DNA from 2 places in the Thiorhodococcus fuscus genome. Region 2 is predicted to be linked to the other one. Evidence: predicted binding sites of a transcription regulator. Region 2 holds the regulator's gene; the other holds the start of a gene.
What was found. Region 2 encodes FNR, which switches genes on or off when oxygen is low (the NO sensors DNR and NnrR bind a similar motif). Its sites were predicted from a motif close to TTGATNTANATCAA; they were not measured.

Region 1 (7,416 bases), on a different contig from region 2:
GGTCGCCGTCGGACGGTACAGATAGAGACTGAAGTCCTCGGCGAGCTTTTTATGCTTGAAGATATCCTGGATGAGCCCCTTGTAGCGCGGCCCGAGCAGGATGGTGTGATGCTTGACGTCCGGATACTGGCGCTTGGTGCCAAAGTACCAGACGAAGAGTCCGGTGGAAAAGGCGGAACGATCGATCTTCTCGTCGGTCCAGCGCTTGCGCGGCTGTTCCGCCATCATCTTGCCGTAGGTGGTCGCCGGATCGACGTCCGAGATCACGACATGCGCCGGAATCTCCTCGCCCGAGGTCAGACGCACCCCCGTCGCCCTGCCGTTCTTGACCAGGATGCGCTCGACCTCGCTCTTGTAGCGGATCTCGGTCCCCTGCCCCTCGACCAGGCTCACCAGCCCATTGACCACGGCGCCGGTGCCGCCCATCGCCGAATGCACGCCCCATTTACGCTCCAGGAAGGAGATGAGGACGTAGATGGAGGTGACGGTGAAGGGATTGCCGCCGATCAGCAGCGGATGGAAGGAGAGCACCTGGCGGATGTAGGGATCCTTGATGTACTTGGACACCATGCCGTAGACGGTGCGGTAGCTCTGCAGCAACGCCATCTGCGGCGCGATCTTGAGCATGTCGGTCCAGGAACTGAAAGGCACGTGAGCCAAATCCTCGAACCCGACCTTGAACACCTTCTCGCTCATGGCCATGAAGCGATCGTAGCCCTCGACGTCGGCCGGCGAATACTGGGCGATCTGGGCCTTGACCTTCTCGGCGTCGCCGCTGTAGTCGAAGACGCGACCGTCGTCGAAGCGGATCCGGTAGAAGGGATCCATCAAACGCAGATCGACATCGTCCTCGAAGCGTCGGCCGCACAGTCCCCACAACTCTTCGAGCAGGAAGGGCGCGGTGATGATGGTCGGTCCGGCGTCGAAGCTGAAGCCATCGCGTTTATGAACGTAGGCACGCCCGCCCGGGGCGTCCAGTTTTTCGAGAATCGTCACCCGATAGCCACGCGCCGCGAGACGGATCGCCGCCGCCAGACCGCCGATACCGCTGCCGATGACGACCGCGTGCGGTTTTTTCTGATCGCTACCAGGAGCCTGCTGAGCCGCAACTGTCAAGTTCTTATTACTCATATCACTGTCAATATTGGTTGACAGTATAGCAGGAGCCCGGACATGCGACGTCCTGATACCCGTCAACGAAAATGGCAAGAGCTACCAGCTACCAGCTACCAGCTTTTGGGAATCATAGCGCCGACCTCGCGTCACGGCGTCCAAACGTAACCCCGCCCGCACAAACATTGAGGGTCAACCGCGCTCGGTGAGTCGTCGGCTGGACGCTGGTCGCTGGGAGCTGGAGGCTCCCGCTCTCAGAGCCCGAATTGGGCGGCGATCCGACGCACGGTATCGGCGACCTCGCGTGGACGCTCCTCGTGCGCCAGATGCCCCAAGCCGGGCAAGGCGACGATCTCGGCGGCGGGCTGGAAATGCTGGCGTACCCGGCGCGCCTCGCGCGGCGAGACGGTCGAATCCTCCTCGCCGACGACCAGGAAGAGCGACGTTTCGAGCCGTGGCAAGCCCTGCTCCATCAGCCCGAGATTCCAGTTGGCCATCATCGACAGCGAGGAGCGCACATGCGCCGGCGAGCGGATCAGACGCTGATAGAAATCGACCCCGAGCGGATCCAGCTTGGAGCCGGTGCTGTCGACCAGACGCTGGATCATGCGTCGATCCTTGGCGCGCCAGGAGAAATAGTGCGAGGCCAGCGCATTGCGTGCGAACAGCTTGGCCGCTGGGGAAAAGATGCGACCGGGAACGCCGCGCCAGGGCAGCAGCGCGCCGTTCAGGCTAATGATGGCGCGCGGCGCGATCCAGCCGTCCAGACAGGCCTGAATGAGGATGGCCGCGCCGGCCGAATGGCCGAGCACCAGATCCGGCGTCACGCCCAGCTCGCGCACCAGCTCGCCGACGAAACCGGCCATACCGGGCAGCGACATGCGATCGTAGACCGGCGAGTCGGTGAAGCCGTGCCCCGGCATGTCGGGTGCGATCAGAGTGAAGTGTTCGGCAAGCTCGGGCGCGAAGTCGCGCCAGGAATGGGTCGAGGCACCCGTCCCGTGCAGCATGAGCAGCACCGGCCCCTGCCCCATCCGCTGGACATGCCAGCGCAGACCGCCCGCCGAAACGAAGCGGCTGTGCTCCCGGTTCGGCCAATCGCGGCCATCCCTTTCCCAGTCGAGTCTGTCGTCCATCGGTGCGGCGCAACCCCGTAGAGTCCATGATCCCGTCATCGATCCGATGCATCGATGCGAACGCCTGCGCATCGACGATCGGATCGATGTCCTCATTGCCGACTAACCTGTCGTCGCGCGCACCGCCTGGTTCAGCGAGGTGGCATCGGCATGCGGGAGCGGCAGATAGACCGCGCCCATCTCTTTCGCCAGGTCCTTGCCCTGCTGCTGAGGCCGGGGCGAGGTATCGATCACCAATGCGGTGATTTCGAGCGAGCGCACCAGACGCGCCGCCGCCAGACCCTCCTCACCGGCACGGGCACGTCCGCCGCTGCCGTCGCGGGCGACGTTGGCCCGACCGTCGGTCATGACGATGAGCACCGGCGTTCCGCCACGACGCTGGACCGAGTCGGCGATGGCCATGCCGAGATCGATCCCAGACGCCAGCGGCGTTCCGCCGCCGCCTGGCAGACCGGCCAGGCTGCGCTTGGCGCGCACCAGCGAGCGGGTCGGCGGCAGCAGCACCTCGGCCCCCTTGCCTCGGAAGGCGACCAGGGCGACCTTGTCGCGACGCACATAGCAGTCGGCCAGCAACAGCTCGACCGCGCCCTTGGCCTCGGCCAGACGGTGCAGCGCCGAGGAGCCGGAGGCGTCGACGACGAAGATGGTCGTGGTCTCGGACTTGTGCTTGAAGCGGGTGATGCGGAAGTCGTCCTGACGCACCTCGATGCGGGTCGAGTCGCGACCGGCGCGCGCACGCTCCTCGCGCCGCAGACGCTGCCAGGGCGCCGCCGCGCGCAGGGTTTCGACCACGTTCATGCGCTGACCGTGACGCGGCTCGCCGCGCAGCACACCGGCCGGACGACCGCGCGAAGGCGCATTCTGCACCGCGCCGGCCTTGCCGGTGGCACGCGAGCGCGAACGGCGCAGCTTGCCCATCTGCAATTGAGCCAGCAGACCGGCCGGGATGGCGGCCTTGGTCGCCTCCAGAATCTTGTCGTCGAGCTCCTGCGGTTCCTGCTGCTCGTTGGACTGATTCTGGTCCTGGTCTTCCTGCTCCTCCGGCTCGGGCGGCGGAGGCTCCTCTTCCGGGGGCTCCATCGGCGGCAACTGAGTGGCGCGCGGCGCCAGCACCAGACGGCCGGCGACGGCCAGATCCTCCTCGGTCACCTCGGCGCGCCCTTCCAGCGCGGCATGCGCGCGCGCGGCACTACAGGCGAAGATGGAGGCCCGCAGCGAAGGGATGCCGAGCGCCAGCGCGATCCCGCACAAGGACTCGATCTGTTCCTCGGTGATGGTCACATCCGCCAGACGTCCGCGTGCCTCGACGATCTCCTCGACCTCGTAGTCGCAGGCGATCGCCTCATGGACGCGCACATAGGTGAGTTCCAGATGGAAGGCGAGACGGTCGAGCAGCGCGTTGAGCAGCCCCTCGTCCTCGCCGACACCCTCGTCCAGGGCGACCACGGCAAAACGCGACGGAGTGCGCATGGCCAAGCCGTCGCGCTCCAGCACCACTTCGCCCGAGTCGAAGGCCATGTTCAGACGCGCCGCCGTGCCGGGCGCGATGCGCTCAGCCATCGCCAACTCGAGCACACCGCCGTCGGCCTCGACCAGCAGACCGCGCTCGGCAACCGGACGACCGGCATTGAGCGTGGCGGCCAGATCCAGACCGCCGAGCAGGCGACCGTCGGAGACGTGCAGCGGGATACGCCGCATCGGCGCGCCCTCGGGCTGCAGATCGCGCATGACCGTGAGCCACTGGTCGCGCACCGGACCGGGCAGCGCACGAAGGCAGACGCCGCCGGTGCCGACCGGATCGACCGTCATGAGAACCGCAGCCAGGACGGCATCGTCCCAGGGTGAGGGACCGGCCTGGCGCGGGCCTGGGCCACCGACTTCGCCGGTGGCGGGATTCGCGCCGAGGTTACTCATTCGCCGAACAGCTCCTGCACCGCGCGCTCGACGCGACTGGTGGAGCCGGACTCGTCGAGCGGATCGCGACGCAAACGGTGACGCAACGCCGAGGTGGCGATCTCCTTCAGATGATCGACCGTGACCTCCTTATCGCCCTGCAGCGCAGCCAGTGCGCGCGCCGCGCGGATCAGGGTCAGCTCGCCGCGCAAACCGTCGGTGCCCAGCTTGATGCAGAGCTTTCCGGCCGCTTCGAGCGTGGCGTCCGGCACCGAGACCTCGGGCAGCAAGGCGCGGCCCTTCTCGATCAGACGGCGCACCTTGCCGTCCTTGGCCTTCCACTTCTGGACGAAGGCGGTACGGTCGCGCTCGAACGCGTCGCGCAGGCGCACGACCTTCATGCGGGTCGGCAGATCGGTCGGGGTCTTGACCTCGACCGAGAGACCGAAGCGGTCCTGCAACTGCGGACGCAGCTCGCCCTCTTCCGGGTTACCGGAGCCGACCAGCACGAAGCGTGCCGGGTGACGCACGCTGAGGCCCTCGCGCTCGACCAGGTTCTCGCCGGAGGCGGCCACGTCGAGCAGGGAGTCGACCAGATGGTCTTCGAGCAGGTTGACCTCGTCGATATAGAGGAAGCCGCGATGGGCGCGGGCCAGCAGGCCGGGCTCGAACGCCTTTTCACCCTTGGTCAGCGCGCGCTCCAGGTCGAGCGCACCGATGACGCGGTCCTCGGTGGCGCCGAGCGGCAGATCCACGACCGGCACCGGCACCTTGCGACCCTTGAGGGCCGTGCCCTTGGCGCGCTTCTCGCGGCAGTCGGCGCAGAGCGCCTCGTCGCTGGCGTCGGGATCGCAGTTGTAGGTGCAATCGACCGCTTGCATCTTGGGCAGCAGAGCGGCGAGTCCGCGAATGGCCGTCGACTTACCGGTTCCCCGGTCGCCAAATACAAGAACCCCGCCGATCGACGGGTCGATGGCCGCAATCAACAGGGAGCGCTTCATCTCTTCCTGAGCGACGACGGCGGAAAACGGAAACGGGATGGGCATACGCGACGAACCTAATGACTGTTATCTAGAACGAGGCACTCATGGCCGGTTTGATCGGGGCGCCCATGGAATCAAGCGCGCAGGCGCAGGGGCGCGAGCCAGTTGCTGCGAGGCCCGATCGCCAATGGCCGATCGAGCCCGGGGCTAATTCAACTAAGCCCGCGACCCTAGCGCCCATGCACGAGGAAGGTCAAGCCTAAAGCGTCATTCGAACGCGATTTTCTGGTCGTTCGACAGGACGCGGCGGAATCTTGCGGGGATGACAGGAACCGCGACAGCCCTCGGACGCCCACGGCTTCATACCGACCCGCCGACCAGTCTGTTCGCGGCCGGCGGATACCGCGTCAGGGCTGCGGACAGGCATCGAAGCGATGGACTCGGCGGGGCGGTTTCGGGCAGACTGCCCGACTTCTCGCCAGAAGCGACCAGTATCGCTGGCGATTCGAACACGACCCATCGAAATCAAGATCCTACCCGAGAGCGATCGCATGACGGACAGTCTCCAAATCACCACCGGCGACGGGCCATCGAAGGGGCTCGATACCATTTCCATGCTCAGCAGCGACGACCGGCTCAAGGGCCGTCCGCGTCTGTGCAGCGACTGTGGACTCTGCGATAGTGCGCTCAGCGGGCTGATGTCCCAGGCATGCGTCTTCGTGCGCAACCAGACCCAATCGATCGAGCAGCGCCTGCATGGCCGCAACCGCCAGCCCGGCGACGAGCTGCGCTTCGGCATCCATCGCGCCCAGTATGCCGCGCGCATGCGCCGCCCCAATCCCAAGGCGCAATGGAGCGGCATGGTCACCGCGCTCGGCGCGCGCCTGCTGGAGCAGGGCAAGGTCGAGGCCGTTATCACCACGGGAGCGACACCCGGCACCCGGTTCAAGGCCGAGCCCATCCTTGCGCGCACGCCCGAGGAGGTGCTGGCCACCGCCGGCAACAAACCCTGCCTTTCGCCCAATCTCAACCTGATCGATCAGATTCGCGATCAGGGCATCACGCGGCTCGCCTTCATCGGCACCAGCTGCCAGGTGCACTCGCTGCGCGCGATCGAGGCCGAGCTGGGACTGGAAAAACTCTACGTCATCGGCATCCCCTGCAGCGACAACGTCACCTACCCGGATCTCGAATACTTCCTGACCCAGATTTCGCGCTCGCCCAAGACGGTCGTCCACCACGAGTTCATGCAGGACTTCAGCCTTTGGCTGCGCCACGAGAACGGCACGGTCGAGCGGGTGAACTACATCGACTTCCCGATGGACAAGCTGCACGGCATCTTCCCCTCCGCCTGCCTGTCCTGCTTCGACTATCCCAACAGCCTATGCGACCTCACCGTCGGCTACATGGGCGCCGAACTGGGCTGGCAGTGGGTTCTGGTGCGCACCGAGACCGGCGAGGAACTGCTGGATCTGCTGCGTCCCGATCTGGAATTCAGGGAACTGACCGAGGGCGGCGACCGCTCGCGCGGCATGCCGAAATTCATCGCTCGCCTGACCCATCCGCCCGGCGCCAAGAAACCGCCCTTCCTCATCCGCCGCCTGGTCGCCTATCTGCAACGCAAGAAGGGTCCCAAGGGACTCGAATTCGCCCGCGCCATCATCGAAATGAAGCTCCTGCGCAACCTCAACTACGTGCGCAGCAAGTTCGCCCGCTTCGAATCGCGCGTCGTGCCCTATCACGTCTATCAGGCGCTGGAGCCCTACGCCGAGACCTACAGCCAGACCTTCGAGCGGCCGCTCGCAGCGGACAGGCGCGAGGATTGAGGAAAACGCGTAGCCCGGATGGAGCGCGAGCGAAATCCGGGGAGACCGTCGAGCTGAGACGCTGCGTTGCCTGGATGCGCGCTTCGGGATTCCGTTGCACCACATCCACCACATCCACCACATCCACCACACGACACTACAAAAAATCAAAACCCGACAGTCGAGGGCCGGAGGTGAGACCAGGCCTCAAGATCCAAGGACGGCAGGTTCAAGATTCGCATCTCCTTGGTTGAGGGCAACCGACTTCTTCAGTGCCTGCTCCAACCTCATGACAGCCCGATAGATAAAGGCGTTCAGTATGGAATGATCCTCCCCGAACTGACTAACCTGGATCCTCATTGCCTTTTCCGCAGCTAGAATCCCAGCATAGGCATCCTTGATATTGACCTTCAAATGCATCTGCATGATTCTAGCCAAATCAAGAACCTCTCGACCCGTCAGATCAGGATAGAAAAGTCCGAGCAA
Region 2 (7,416 bases):
GACGAAGCTCGGCTGGCGCTGATGGACTCGGACCGCAACGCGCGAGGACATGGCGCCGGGCACCATCGGTATGACGTCGATCTTCGCGGACTTGGCGCTGATCTTGGCTCCCATCCCGGCCGGAACCCTCAGCTGGCGTATCGATCGACCGGCCTTGATCTTGAGGGTTGGGTTGAGCTGACGCAGCACGTCGAGATCGACCCCGCTCGCGGTTGCCACCTTGACCAGGTCCATGGGTTCGCGGCTGCGAATGACTTCCATGCCAGGTCGGTCGGGGATGCTCGGCAGGTGCTGGCCATACTTGCGGGCTTCGGCGATCAATCGTGCGTCGGCGAGGATCTGCGGAACGTAATTCTTGGTCTCGGAGGGCAGGTCGAGCGACCAGAAATCGGTGGGCTTGCCCTTGCGGCGGTTGGCGGCGATCGCCGATTCGACGCGTCCTGGGCCGCAGTTGTAGGCGGCCATTGCCAGTTCCCAGTCCCCATCGAAGCGACGGCTGAGCTGTTCGAGATAGTTCAGCGCGGCACGCGTTGATGCGACGACGTCACGACGCTCGTCATAACCGCCATCCAGTCTCAGGCCCATTTCCCGCGCAGTATAGGGCATGAACTGCCACATGCCGCCGGCGGCTTTCGGTGAGGTTGCTGCGGGGTTGTAGCGGCTTTCCACATGCGGCAGGAGGGCGAGTTCCATTGGGAACCCGCGGCTCTCGATTTCGGCGACGATCTGAGGCAGGTAGGGCGAAGCGCGCTGGGAGAGCTTTTCGAGGTAGCGCGGATCGCGCCTGAATCGCTCCAGCGTGCTGTCGATGCGTGCGTTCGCGTGGAGGTCGAGCTGCATCCCGGCTCGAACGCGTGACCAGAGATCTCCTTTGCTGCCTCCCTGGGCCAACTTGGTGCGTCCGGAAACGGAGACATCGCGAGCGGGCTTGACGAATCCGTATTCGCGTGCCGAAACGGTGCCGGCATAACTGCCGTAGGGTTGTTCGATCGTCGCGACATCCGTTCGGTTCGCGCAGCCCGGCATCAGCGGCAGGGCAAGGACAGCCAGCGCGCAGGCTGCGCGTCCGACAAGGCTGGCTTCAGTCATGGGAACCCCGACTTGAAATTATGTAACTGCCTGTTTGAGCGAGATATTATGATTTTACGCGTGCCATCATACGCAAAGGGGCGGCTTAATTCCAGGTTTGCCGTATGGCTTGGGTCTTATCGGCGGCACGACAGGCGTGTCGATCCTGGTACCATGTGCGGCCTCAAGAGGCATCCCCATGATCGTTTCCACCCGTCAGGAATCCCCGCTGGCCCGCTTGCCAGACTGGTATCGCTCCCCGCTTGGACAGGAGGTGGCGAGGCTTGAGTGTGCCTGCGTGCAGGGGTTGCTCAACACCATCTTCGGCTACCATCTGGTGCAGATCGGCGCGACAGAGGTCTTCCGGGACGTTCTCGCCGCCAGCCGCATCCGCCACCGCGTTCTCATGCCGTTCGAGTCCGTGCTCGATTCGGAGGGCTCTCGGGTCATCGGATCGGTTCAGCAGCTTCCGTTCTCCTCCGACAGCATCGATGCCGTGCTTCTACCTCACACGCTGGATTTCGCCTCCGATCCCCAGGGAGTGCTGGGAGAGGTCGAGCGAATCCTCATCCCCGAGGGACGGGTCGTGATCGTGGGATTCAACGCCTTGAGCCCCTGGGGTGCACGTCGTCTTCTCTGGCGCTCCAAGGGACGGATGCCCTGGTGCGGTCGCTTTCATCGTCCCGGACAGGTTCGGGATTGGCTGTCGGTGCAGGGCTGCGATCTGGAATGCTGCGAATACAGGATGTTCCGCCCGCCGTTGGCGAGTCTTCAGGGGCCCCGTTGTGGGGGCTTCGATCTCATGGGGCGACGCTTTTGGCCGATTCTGGGCGGCATCTATGTGATGCGCGCGGTCAAGCGCGTCGCCACCGTCACGCCTTTGCGCCCGCGTATGGCGAAGGCTTCCGCTTTGCTATCGGGCCGCGCGGTCCGTCCGACGACACGAGGAACAGGTCATGTCTGATTGCGTTCAGGCCTTCACCGACGGCGCCTGCAAGGGCAATCCCGGTCGGGGAGGCTGGGGTGTGCTGTTGCGCTGGGGCGAGGTGGAGAAGGAGCTGTTCGGCGGCGAGCGCGAGACCACCAACAATCGCATGGAGCTGATGGCCGTCATCGCCGCCCTGGAGTCGCTGACGCGTCCGACCTGTATCGAGATCACGACCGACTCTCAGTACGTCAAGCGCGGTGTCGGCGAGTGGATGCCGCGTTGGAAGCGCAACGGCTGGATGACCGCCGGGCGCCAGCCGGTCAAGAATCGCGACCTCTGGGAGCGTCTGGATCGCGCGCTGGGCGCGCATCAGGTCGGCTGGCACTGGGTCAAGGGACATGCCGGGCATGCCGAAAACGAGCGCGCCGACCGTCTCGCCAACCGAGGCGTCATCGATCAGGAGGGCAGTCGTGCGTCAGATCGTTCTTGATACCGAAACCACCGGTCTGGACCCGAAAGAGGGGCACCGCATCATCGAAATCGGCTGCGTCGAGATGGTCGACCGCCGCCTGACACGCAACAACTTCCATCACTACATTCAGCCCGACCGCGAGATCGACGCCGGCGCGATCGAGGTGCATGGGATTACCAACGAGTTCCTCGCCAACAAGCCGCGCTTCGAGGAGGTGGCCGAGTCCTTCGTGCGCTTCGTCGCGGGCGCCGAACTCATCATACACAACGCCCCCTTCGACGTCGGCTTCCTCGATCACGAATTCAGGCGCTGGCGCCCGGATGCGCCCTGTGTCGCCGATCTGTGCGAGGTGACGGATACCCTCGCGATGGCGCGGCGGCTCCATCCCGGGCAGCGCAACGGCCTGGATGCGCTCTGCAAGCGCTACTCGGTCGACAATTCGCACCGCGAACTGCACGGGGCCTTGCTCGACGCCGAGATCCTCGCCGACGTCTATCTCGCGATGACGGGGGGGCAGGTGGCGCTGCACCTGGGGAGCGAATCGCGCGAAGAGGATGGCGGGGGCTCGCGCGTGGTGCATCGCGGCCGGATCGATCCGGAGCGCCCGTCGCTGCGGGTGGTGCGTGCCGACGATGCGGCCCTGGAGGCGCACGCACGGCGCCTGTCGGCCATTCAGTCGGGCTGTTCCGACGGTTGTCTCTGGCTCAAGGACGTTTGAGTCTTTGTCTTTGCCCTGAACGTTGCGTCCAGGTGCTCCTTCAGGTTTGCTGTTGTTGCTGGCGGCGTCCCTGTCCGGATCCGCCGACCAGGGATTCGAGCGCGGTGAGATCGAGCAATTGGATATGCTTGCGGTCGACACGCATCAGGCCGTCTTCTTGAAAGCGCGTGAAGAGCCGACTGACGGTTTCGACCGCGAGACCGAGATAGTTGCCGATCTCGTGCCGCGACATGCTGAGATAGAAGTCGGACGGCGACAGTCCGCGCTTGTGCAGACGTTGCGACAGGCTCAGCAGAAAGGCGGCCAGGCGTTCCTCGGCGTTCTTCTTGCCGAGCAGCAGCAGCATGTCCGTGTCCTGTCCGATTTCCTTGCTCAGCAACCGGTACATCTGATGCTGAAGGCTGGGGATGATCGAGGTGAGTTCTTCGAGACGGCCGAAGGGTATCTCGCAGATCGCGGAGGTTTCGAGTACCTTGGCCGAACAGGCATGGGCATCCTTGTCGATGGCGTCCATGCCGATGATCTCGCCCGGCAGGTGGAAGCCGAGCACCTGCTCCCCGCCCTCTGGGCTGGGCGCGAAAGTCTTGACCGATCCGGTTTTGACGACGTACAGAGAGCGGAAGCGATCGCCCTCGCGAAACAGGAAGTCGCCCCGATGCAGGGGACGGGCTCGTTTGACGATGTCGTCCAAACGCTCGACGTCCTCTGCAACCAGGCCCATGGGCAGGCATAGAGAGGACAGCGTACAATTTTTACAGGCGACACGGATGGTTTCTAGAGAGATCACTTTTCGCTGATTCAAGGCGCCGCCCCTTAGACTGACATCGACGGTAGGGTTTTCATTCTGCTGTTTGATCTGGATCAAATATTAGCATTTTGTAACCTGATCCACATCAGAATACAAGGGCGGCATTCCGTGTGCGAAGGCTCTTCGGCTCCAGATACCTTTCGTCGCTCGGTGCCTGATCACGGGCTGTTCCAGGTGCCAGCTGGTCGCGCGCTCGATTGAGCCGGGGCGGCGATTTTGGTAGTTTGTCCGGGCATTCGGGCTATCACCCCTCGACCCTCCTTTTGTTTCCCTATGACCAAGTATATTTTCATCACCGGCGGTGTCGTTTCATCGCTGGGCAAAGGTATTGCATCGGCTTCCCTCGGGGCATTGCTCGAAGCGCGTGGCCTCAAGGTCACCATGATCAAGCTCGATCCCTACATCAACGTGGATCCGGGCACCATGAGTCCCTTTCAGCATGGCGAGGTCTATGTCACGGACGACGGTGCCGAGACCGACCTCGACCTGGGCCACTACGAGCGCTTTCTGCGCACCCGCATGGGGCGCAACAACAATTTCACCACGGGCCAGATCTACGACAGCGTGCTCCGCAAGGAGCGGCGCGGCGACTATCTGGGCCGTACCGTGCAGGTCATTCCGCACATTACCGACGAGATCAAGCAGAGCATCCGTCTCGGGGCCGAGGGCGCGGATGTCGCCATGGTCGAGATCGGCGGCACCGTCGGCGACATCGAATCGCTGCCATTCCTGGAGGCGATCCGTCAGATGCGTGTCGAAGAGGGCCGCGAGAACGCGCTCTTCATGCATCTGACCTTGGTGCCGTTCATTCGTACCGCCGGCGAGATCAAGACCAAGCCGACCCAGCACTCGGTGAAGGAGCTGCGCTCCATCGGTATCCAACCCGATATCCTCCTGTGCCGCTCCGAGACGCTGCTGCCGGACGAGGAGCGGCGCAAGATCGCGCTCTTCACCAACGTTCCGGAGAACGCCGTCATCTCGGCGGTGGACGCCGACAATATCTACCGCATCCCGCGCTTGCTGCACGCCCAGCAGCTCGACGACTTGGTCGTGCGTCAATGTCATCTCGACGTGCCCGAGGCGGATCTCTCCGAGTGGGATCGGGTCATGGAGGGCTTCGACCATCCAACGCGCAAGGTTCGCATCGGGATGGTCGGCAAGTACATGAACAACACCGAGGCCTACAAATCGTTGTCCGAGGCGCTCGCCCATGCCGGCGTGCGCACCGGGAGCAAGGTCGAGGTGCTCTATGTCGACTCCGAGGAGATCGAGCAGCAGGGGAGCGGCTGTCTGGAGGGGCTCGATGCCATCCTGGTTCCCGGCGGATTCGGCGAGCGTGGGATCGAGGGCAAGATCGCGACCGCCCAGTATGCCCGCGAGAAGCGCATCCCCTATCTCGGCATCTGTCTCGGCATGCAGATCGCGGTGATCGAATACGCGCGTCATGTCGCCGGTCTGGAAGGCGCCCACAGCACCGAGTTCGATCGCCAGACCCCGCATCCCATCATCGGGCTGATCACCGAATGGCGCGATGAGACCGGAAAGGTCGAGACCCGCAGCGAAAGTACCGATCTCGGTGGATCGATGCGGCTTGGCGGACAGAACTGTCGTCTCGAGCCCGGCAGCCTGGCGCGTTCCGTCTATCACCAGCCTCAGGTGCGCGAGCGCCATCGGCATCGTTACGAGTTCAACAACCGCTATCTCCACCAGATGCAGGATGCCGGCATGCGCTTTTCCGGCTGGTCGCTGGATAGCCGTCTGGTCGAGATCATCGAGATCCCGGACCACCCCTGGTTCATCGCCTGCCAATTCCATCCCGAGTTCACCTCGACGCCGCGTGACGGACATCCGCTGTTCGAGGGCTTCGTCCGCGCGGCATTGGTTCAGCAGGAGAAGACCGGAGGCACGGAGGCATGATGCAACTGGCCGGCTTCGAGGTCGGGCTCGATAGGCCCCTGTTTCTGATCGCCGGCCCCTGCGTCATCGAGAGCGAGACGCTGGCGCAGGAGACCGCCGGCGCGTTGAAGGAGATGACCGACGCGCTTGGCATCCCCTTCATTTTCAAATCCTCCTTCGACAAGGCCAACCGCTCCTCGGTCGGCAGCTTTCGCGGACCGGGCCTGGATGAGGGGCTGCGCATTCTGGCGTCGGTCCGGGAGCGTATCGGTGTCCCGGTGTTGACCGACGTCCACGAGGACACCCCGTTGGCGGAGGTCGCGGACGTTGTCGACGTGCTCCAGACGCCGGCCTTTCTCTGTCGTCAGACCAACTTCATCCGCGCCGTGGCGAGTCAGGGGAAGCCGGTCAATATCAAGAAGGGGCAGTTTCTGGCGCCTTGGGACATGCGCAATGTGGTCGAGAAGGCGCGTTCGACCGGCAACGCGCACATCATGGTTTGCGAACGCGGGGCCTCCTTCGGCTACAACAACCTGGTCTCAGACATGCGCGCGCTTGCCGTGATGCGCGAGACCGGTTGTCCGGTCGTCTTCGATGCGACCCATTCGGTGCAATTGCCGGGCGGACAGGGCGATCGCTCGGGTGGTCAGCGCGAGTTCGTGCCCGTGCTGGCGCGTGCCGCCGTGGCCGCCGGGGTCGCGGGGATCTTCATGGAGACGCACCCGGATCCCGACCGGGCGCTGAGCGACGGTCCCAATGCCTGGCCGCTGGGGCGCATGCGCGAGTTGCTCGTGACCCTGATCGAGGTCGACCGTTTGGTGAAGTCCGCCGGGTTTGTCGAGTCGACCCTCTAAGGCGGCCATCCGCTGCCGCTTTCGGGGTGATTGCAGGTTTGTGATGTCGCGGCTCGGTGAGGCCGCGCGTCGATGGAGGTCGTTGAGTCTCGAACCATCTGGCGGTGGTTCCGTGCGCGCAAGCATCTGGGGTTGCTGATGCGCCTTTGCGGAGAGGCTCGGCAGACTTAATGCCGTACCGTTGGCCAGTGTCGGGAATGCGTTGCGGAATGTCTTGGTGCGCGCGGATCGGCTCCCGATTCTCTCTTCATCTCCGTATCGATTTGGAGCACTGATCATCGAGACTCGTTTCAAATGCCATCGCCGCCCGCTCGAACCGTCGTCTCGACTGGTCCTCAATCCCTGGGGCTGACGTCCGGTGTGCAATCCGTCGGCGCCCATGAGTCGGATCTGGGCGCGCGTATTCGCGCAGAACGGATTGCCTTGCTTTTCGCTAACACGGGCGCGGCGCTGACCGGCAACCTGCTGGTGGCCGTGTTGGCGCTGGTGATCGTCTTTCCGCTGGCGCCGGCGATCTTATCGGTGTCCTGGTTCGCCGTTTTCATGCTGATCGCTCTGGTTCGCGGGTGGATGACTCGGCGGTACGACCGGCGGTCGGACGATCGTCGGCCCTCTTCGGGCGTCTGGGTGCGCGCCCTGATGTTCATTCTGGCCTTGCAAGGAACCTGGTGG

Region 1: ACFSJC_RS15040 (phytoene desaturase) is a predicted target of FNR. The motif match lies at 1,184-1,197, and genes of this name have one in related genera.

Annotation. Positions count from the first base shown of each region.
Region 1 is NZ_JBHUHX010000043.1:9,015-16,430, forward strand. Features, by position in the region: gene ACFSJC_RS15040 (phytoene desaturase) at 1-1,131, opposite strand, end outside; gene bchO (alpha/beta fold hydrolase BchO) at 1,368-2,249, opposite strand; gene ACFSJC_RS15050 (magnesium chelatase subunit D) at 2,352-4,163, opposite strand; gene bchI (magnesium chelatase ATPase subunit I) at 4,160-5,188, opposite strand; gene ACFSJC_RS15060 (Coenzyme F420 hydrogenase/dehydrogenase, beta subunit C-terminal domain) at 5,677-6,951, shown strand; gene ACFSJC_RS15065 (glycosyltransferase family 2 protein) at 7,138-7,416, opposite strand, start outside.
Region 2 is NZ_JBHUHX010000040.1:84,198-91,613, forward strand. Features, by position in the region: gene ACFSJC_RS14495 (transglycosylase SLT domain-containing protein) at 1-1,089, opposite strand, end outside; gene ACFSJC_RS14500 (class I SAM-dependent methyltransferase) at 1,268-2,032, shown strand; gene rnhA (ribonuclease HI) at 2,025-2,486, shown strand; gene dnaQ (DNA polymerase III subunit epsilon) at 2,467-3,186, shown strand; gene fnr (fumarate/nitrate reduction transcriptional regulator Fnr) at 3,227-3,988, opposite strand; gene ACFSJC_RS14520 (CTP synthase) at 4,268-5,911, shown strand; gene kdsA (3-deoxy-8-phosphooctulonate synthase) at 5,908-6,744, shown strand; gene ACFSJC_RS14530 (diguanylate cyclase domain-containing protein) at 7,039-7,416, shown strand, end outside.